3 regions of the Streptomyces sp. NPDC020731 genome follow, and region 1 is predicted to be linked to each of the others. Evidence: predicted binding sites of a transcription regulator. Region 1 holds the regulator's gene; each other region holds the start of a gene.

Region 1 (2,264 bases):
GACCGTGAGGGTGCGCCGGGAACGGATCCGGCCGTCGCCCGCGCACTCCGGGCACGGAGTGGGCACGACGGTGCCGAAGCCCTGGCACTGCGGGCAGGGCCGGGACGTCATGACCTGGCCCAGGAAGGACCGCGTGACCTGCGAGACCTCACCGCGGCCCCGGCACATGTCACAGGTCTGGGCGGTGGTGCCCGGGGCGGCGCCCTCGCCGCTGCACGTCGTGCAGACGACGGCCGTGTCGACCTGGATGTCCTTGGTCGTGCCGAAGGCGGCCTCGTCGAGCTCGACATCGATGCGGATCATCGCGTCCTGGCCCCGGCGGGTGCGCGAGCGCGGCCCGCGCTGCGACGCCGTACCGAAGAACGCGTCCATGATGTCGGAGAAGTTGCCGAAGCCACCGGCCCCGAAGCCGCCCGCGCCGGCGCCGCCGGCCTGCGAGAGGGGGTCGCCGCCGAGGTCGTAGACCTGCTTCTTCTGCGGGTCCGACAACACCTCGTAGGCGGCGTTGATCTCCTTGAACCGCTCCTGCGTCTTGGGATCAGGATTGACGTCCGGATGCAGCTCGCGGGCGAGCCGCCGGAAGGCCTTCTTGATCTCATCCTGCGACGCGTCGCGGCGTACGCCGAGTACGGCGTAGTAGTCCGTGGCCACTACGACTCCGCCAGGATCTGTCCGACGTACCGTGCCACTGCGCGTACCGCTCCCATCGTTCCCGGGTAGTCCATGCGGGTCGGTCCGACCACGCCGAGCTTGGCAACCGCCTCGCCGCCCGAACCGTAGCCCACCGACACGACGGACGTGGAGTTGAGTCCCTCATGGGCGTTCTCATGACCGATACGCACGGTCACGCCCGGATCCTTCGCCTCGCCAAGCAACTTGAGGAGCACGACCTGCTCCTCCAGCGCCTCCAGGACGGGCCGGATCACGAGGGGGAAGTCATGTCCGAAGCGGGTGAGATTGGCGGTACCGCCGATCATCAGCCGCTCCTCGTTCTCCTCGACGAGCGTCTCCAGGAGAGTGGAGAGCACCATCGAGACCGTACCGCGGTCGTCCGCCTCGAAGGCCTCGGCGAGGTCCTCCACCAGGCTCGGCACATCGGCGAACCGGCGGCCCGCGACCCGGCTGTTCAGACGGGCCCGCAGGTCCGCCAGGGACGACTCGCCGAACGGCGCCGGGCAGTCGACCATGCGCTGCTCGACCCGGCCGGTGTCCGTGATCAGCACCAGCATCAGCCGCGCGGGGGCGAGAGCCAGCAGTTCCACGTGCCGCACCGTCGAGCGGGTCAGCGACGGGTACTGCACGACGGCGACCTGCCGGGTCAGCTGCGCGAGCAGCCGTACGGTCCTGGCGACCACGTCGTCGAGGTCGACGGCGCCCTCGAGGAAGTTCTGGATGGCCCGCCGCTCGGGCGGGCTCATGGGCTTGACGCCGGCGAGCTTGTCGACGAACAGCCGGTAGCCCTTGTCGGTGGGGATGCGCCCGGCGCTGGTGTGCGGCTGGGCGATGAAGCCCTCGTCCTCCAGGGCCGCCATGTCGTTGCGCACGGTGGCCGGGGAGACGCCGAGGTTGTGCCGCTCGGTGAGGGCCTTGGAGCCGACGGGCTCCTCGGTGCCCACGTAGTCCTGGACGATGGCGCGCAGCACCTGGAGCCTGCGTTCACTGAGCATCGCGCACACCTCCAGAAGCCTTCCGCGCGGTAACGTCCCTGGCACTCTTCGCACGCGAGTGCCAAACTTCCCCGGCCCAGTGTACGGCCGGGGGGTACGCCCCGGGCAAGGCCGGTCCCCGCGCCCTCGCGCCGGGCGCTGTCGTCCCCCGATAGCGTCCCGGTATGACCGTGACTTGGGAAGAGTCGGGATGGGAGCAAGTGGCCGCCGGGGTGGGGCGGTGCCGGCTGCCGGGGTGGGACTGCACGGCAGGGCTCGTCGTGGGCGCGGACGGCGTACTGCTCGTCGACGCGGGTTCCGGTCTGGGCGAGGGCGCACGGTTGCGGACGGAGGCGCAGGCGCTCACCGGCCGCCGTGTGACGCATCTCGCGCTCACCCACCCCCACTTCGACCACATCCTCGGGGCGGCGGCGTTCGCGGGGGCGGAGGTGTTCGGCGCGGTGGGCATGGACACGGCGCTCGCGGGGCGCGGACGCGAGAAGCTGCGCGCGGACGCGGTGCGCCACGGGCTGGACGCGCGGGTGGCGGAGGAGGCCGTGGACGCGCTCCTCCCGCCGCGGCACGCGGTGCGCGGCGAGCGGACGCTCGACCTCGGCC
Region 2 (2,264 bases), on a different contig from region 1:
GCCGCCCTCGAGACCACCGTTGACGGCGATCTGCTTGAGCGGGGCCTCCAGGGCGAGCTTCACGGCGTTGGCGCCGGTCGCCTCGTCACCCTCGAGCTCCAGCTTCTCGAAGACCTGGGAGGCCTGCAGCAGGGCCACGCCACCACCGGCGACGATGCCCTCCTCGACGGCCGCCTTGGCGTTGCGCACGGCGTCCTCGATGCGGTGCTTGCGCTCCTTGAGCTCCACCTCGGTGGCGGCACCGGCCTTGATGACCGCGACACCGCCGGCGAGCTTCGCCAGGCGCTCCTGCAGCTTCTCGCGGTCGTAGTCCGAGTCGCTGTTCTCGATCTCGGCGCGGATCTGGTTCACGCGGCCCTGGACCTGGTCGGCCGAGCCGGCACCGTCGACGATGGTGGTCTCGTCCTTGGTGATGACGACCTTGCGGGCCTTGCCCAGCAGGTCGAGCGAGGCGTTCTCCAGCTTGAGGCCGACCTCCTCGGAGATGACCTCGCCGCCCGTGAGGATGGCGATGTCGCCGAGCATGGCCTTGCGGCGGTCGCCGAAGCCCGGGGCCTTGACCGCGACGGACTTGAAGGTGCCGCGGATCTTGTTGACGACCAGGGTCGACAGGGCCTCGCCCTCGACGTCCTCGGCGATGATCAGCAGCGGCTTGCCGCCCTGCATGACCTTCTCCAGGAGCGGGAGCAGGTCCTTGACGTTGGAGACCTTGGAGTTCGCGATCAGGATGTACGGGTCGTCGAGGACGGCCTCCATACGCTCCATGTCGGTGGCGAAGTACGCCGAGATGTAGCCCTTGTCGAAGCGCATACCCTCGGTGAGCTCCAGCTCCAGACCGAAGGTCTGGGACTCCTCGACGGTGATGACGCCTTCCTTGCCGACCTTGTCCATGGCCTCGGCGATGAGCTCGCCGATCTGGGTGTCGGCGGCGGAGATGGAGGCCGTGGAGGCGATCTGCTCCTTGGTCTCGACGTCCTTCGCCTGCTCCAGCAGGGCGCCGGAGACGGCCTCGACGGCCTTCTCGATGCCGCGCTTGAGGGCCATCGGGTTGGCGCCGGCGGCTACGTTGCGCAGGCCCTCCTTGACCAGGGCCTGGGCGAGAACGGTCGCGGTGGTCGTACCGTCACCGGCGACGTCGTCCGTCTTCTTGGCGACTTCCTTGACCAGCTCGGCGCCGATCTTCTCGTACGGGTCCTCGAGCTCGATCTCCTTGGCGATGGACACACCATCGTTGGTGATCGTGGGGGCGCCCCACTTCTTCTCGAGGACGACGTTGCGGCCCTTGGGGCCGAGCGTCACCTTGACGGCGTCCGCGAGCTGGTTCATGCCGCGCTCGAGGCCGCGCCGCGCCTCCTCGTCGAACGCGATGATCTTGGCCATGTGAAGTGGTCCCTCCAGGACTGGGGGTGATTCCTTCGGACCGCGCCCGCGCCCGCGACGGACGGCTCGCCAGCCCTGTGGTTCCTTGCCCCACACGGCCCGCGGGCCTCACCGACCCGGTCCTTCGTTGTCACTCTCACCTTCAGAGTGCTAACGCCAATGATTAGCACTCGACCCATGCGAGTGCAAGCGCCCATGGGGAGTACACGGGTGCGCTCAGCCGCACGCGAACACGGCGAAGGGCCCGCACCCCAGGAGGTACGGGCCCTTCGTCAGCAGAAGATGCTTGCGGCTGGCAGCGCGTTCAGGCGCTGAGACGAACCATGTCGGCCTGCGGGCCCTTCTGACCCTGCGAGATCTCGAACTCGACTCGCTGGCCTTCTTCGAGGGTGCGGTAGCCGTCCATCTGGATCGCGCTGTAGTGGACGAAAACATCCGCACCACCGTCGACCGCGATGAAGCCGTACCCCTTCTCCGCGTTGAACCACTTGACGGTGCCCTGAGCCATGCCTAACTCCCCTATTACTGGCCCTTGCACAGATCCGCACTTCGCGGATCCGGGTCAGACCTCACCCCCCAACGGTTGGGGGCGTGCGCCGGAACGCGTCGACCGCGGCTGAATGTATCTGTCCAACTGCCGTCTGCAACAGGTCAATCGGACGAGAAATCTGGACGACGCCGGTCCGGAATGTGGCGAGAATTCGCCTGAATCCGGGGCAAGTCGGGCCACGCAAAGGTCACAAATGCCGCGAAGGGTGCCCACACTTTGGCTACATCCAGTCGGGCCCGCGGCAGGAATTCAGTGTTTCCGATCAGCGGATCGGGAGCGCGTTCCCCAACTCTATCGCGCTCAATCCCATGGAATTGCCCCCTCCGCTTCTCTC
Region 3 (2,264 bases), on a different contig from region 1:
CCATGCCCTCGGTGAAGTCCAGCTCCAGACCGAAGGTGTTGGACTCCTCGACGGTGATGACACCGTCCTTGCCGACCTTGTCCATCGCCTCGGCGATGAGCTCGCCGACCTGCTGGTCCTGCGCGGACAGCGCGGCGACGGCGGCGATGTCGGACTTCTCGTCGATCGGGCGGGCCGAGGCGAGCAGGTCCTCGGAGACCGCGGCGACGGCGGCGTCGATGCCCTTCTTCAGGGCGGCCGGGGAAGCACCCGCGGCGACGTTCTTCAGGCCCTCGCGGACCAGCGCCTGGGCCAGCACGGTGGCGGTGGTGGTGCCGTCACCCGCGATGTCGTTGGTCTTGGTCGCCACCTCCTTCACCAGCTGCGCGCCGAGGTTCTCGAACGGGTCCTCGATCTCGACCTCGCGGGCGATCGTGACACCGTCGTTGGTGATGGTGGGGGCGCCGAACTTCTTGTCGATGACGACGTTGCGGCCCCTGGGGCCGATCGTCACCTTCACCGTGTCGGCAAGCTTGTTGACGCCGCGCTCAAGGGCGCGACGGGCGTCCTCGTCGAACTTCAGGATCTTCGCCATGGGAGCGGTTCAGCCCTCTCGGAAAACGTGGGTGAAGCGAACGAACTGCGCCCCTGACGCCCGGCTTCATAAGGTCGCGGGGGCCCGGGGCGCAGCTCAAAAGCAGGTGCTTCGATGGAAGCGGGTGAACTACTTCTCGATGATCGCGAGGACGTCGCGAGCCGAGAGGACGAGGTACTCCTCGCCGTTGTACTTCACCTCGGTGCCGCCGTACTTGCTGTACAGCACGATGTCGCCGGTCTTGACGTCGAGCGGCAGGCGCTCGCCGTTCTCGAAGCGGCCCGGGCCCACGGCCAGGACGACGCCCTCCTGGGGCTTCTCCTTGGCGGTGTCCGGGATGACCAGGCCAGAGGCGGTGGTCTGTTCGGCGTCGAGCGGCTGGACCACGATGCGGTCCTCGAGCGGCTTGATGGCAACCTTGGAGCTGGTGGTCGTCACGATCCGACCTCCCCCTTCGGAGATCTCACGGGGTTAACTGTCTGAGGTGGCGACCAGGTGGATCCGTCGTCGCGGGTGCCGGACCTGCCCGTCGCGCATGTTGGCACTCTCCAGTGGGGAGTGCCAGACCTGAGACTATGACTGTGGTTAGCACTCGGTCAAGCGGAGTGCCAATTGCCTGCGGCGCGTCGCGGGGGTGGGTGCGTTGTTCATACCGGATTGCGCAGTCGGCGGTGTCGCAGTGACCGTCCACCGGGGGCTGCGCCCCCAGACCCCCTTCGGCCCTGGACGGGCCTCGTCCTCACACTCCCCCGGAGGGGGTGCCCCCAGACGGGCTGATTTGGCCGGCGTAGTCCTCCAGGCGGCCCACCTTCAGCCCTTGTTCCTCCAGCTCGTCCAGCACTCGTGTCGTCCGTTCCGCCAACGACAGCGTCGGAGCCTCGCCCGACGGTACGGAGACGATGTCGCCGGGGGTCAGGTGGTGGGGGCCGTGGGTGTAGGTGAGGTGGCCGTCCGTTTCCAGCGTCGCCCTCCACAGGACGACCGCCTCGATGCCGCAGGCGGCGGCGGCGCGCAGGGTGGTGGTGTCGTACGTGCCGTAGGGCGGGCGGAAGAGGCGGGGGCGGACGCCGAAGCGGGACTTGAGCTTGCGCTGCTGGCCGCAGATCTCGGCGCGCTGTCCGGCGTAGGGCAGACCGCGCAGGGCGGGATGGTCGAGGGTGTGGTTCTGCAGGCTCGCGCCGACCGAGCGCAGGCGGGCGAAGTGGGCGTAACCGGGGCCCGTCACGCTGTCCGTGAGGAACAGGCTGACGGGGAGCCGGCGCTCGCGCACCAGGTCGATGAAGCGGGGGTCGCGTTCGGCGCCGTCGTCGAAGGTGAGGAAGACGACCCCGTCACGGGTCGGGACGTGGTCGACGACGGGCGGGAGCGCGCCGTCCGCCACCGGGCCGCCTCCGGGCGGCCGGCCCGCCCCGTCCCCCGTCCCGCCCGACGGGCCGCAGCCGGCGACCACGGCCAGCAGGGCGACACCCGCGCCCGCCAGGAGGCCGGCCCGCCTCCGGAAGGTGACCGGGCCGGTCCTCGCCACCAAGGCGATCCACGGCCCAGGACCGAACCTCGCCCGAAACCCTCGCCACGCCCGCAGGAAGGCGACCGGGCCGGTCCCCACCGGAACCGCGGCCCTCGCCACGAAGACGATCCACGGCCCAGGACCGAGCCGCACCCGAAACCCGCGCCGTGCCCGCAGGCCGGT

The links. Region 1 encodes HrcA, which represses chaperone genes, less so after heat shock. Its sites were predicted from a motif close to TTNGCACTCNGNNNNNCNGAGTGCNAA; they were not measured.
Region 2: the regulator HrcA is predicted to act here: its motif matches at 1,544-1,570, upstream of groL (chaperonin GroEL).
Region 3: the regulator HrcA is predicted to act here: its motif matches at 1,160-1,186, upstream of groES (co-chaperone GroES).

Annotation. Positions count from the first base shown of each region.
Region 1 covers NZ_JBIRTN010000001.1:125,917-128,180, reverse strand. Annotated here, with positions in the region: gene dnaJ (molecular chaperone DnaJ) at 1-651, opposite strand, end outside; gene hrcA (heat-inducible transcriptional repressor HrcA) at 651-1,667, opposite strand; gene ACH4VX_RS00555 (MBL fold metallo-hydrolase) at 1,832-2,264, shown strand, end outside.
Region 2 covers NZ_JBIRTN010000021.1:157,672-159,935, reverse strand. Annotated here, with positions in the region: gene groL (chaperonin GroEL) at 1-1,380, opposite strand, end outside; gene ACH4VX_RS29190 (cold-shock protein) at 1,685-1,888, opposite strand.
Region 3 covers NZ_JBIRTN010000005.1:194,277-196,540, reverse strand. Annotated here, with positions in the region: gene groL (chaperonin GroEL) at 1-574, opposite strand, end outside; gene groES (co-chaperone GroES) at 704-1,012, opposite strand; gene ACH4VX_RS09855 (polysaccharide deacetylase family protein) at 1,314-2,099, opposite strand.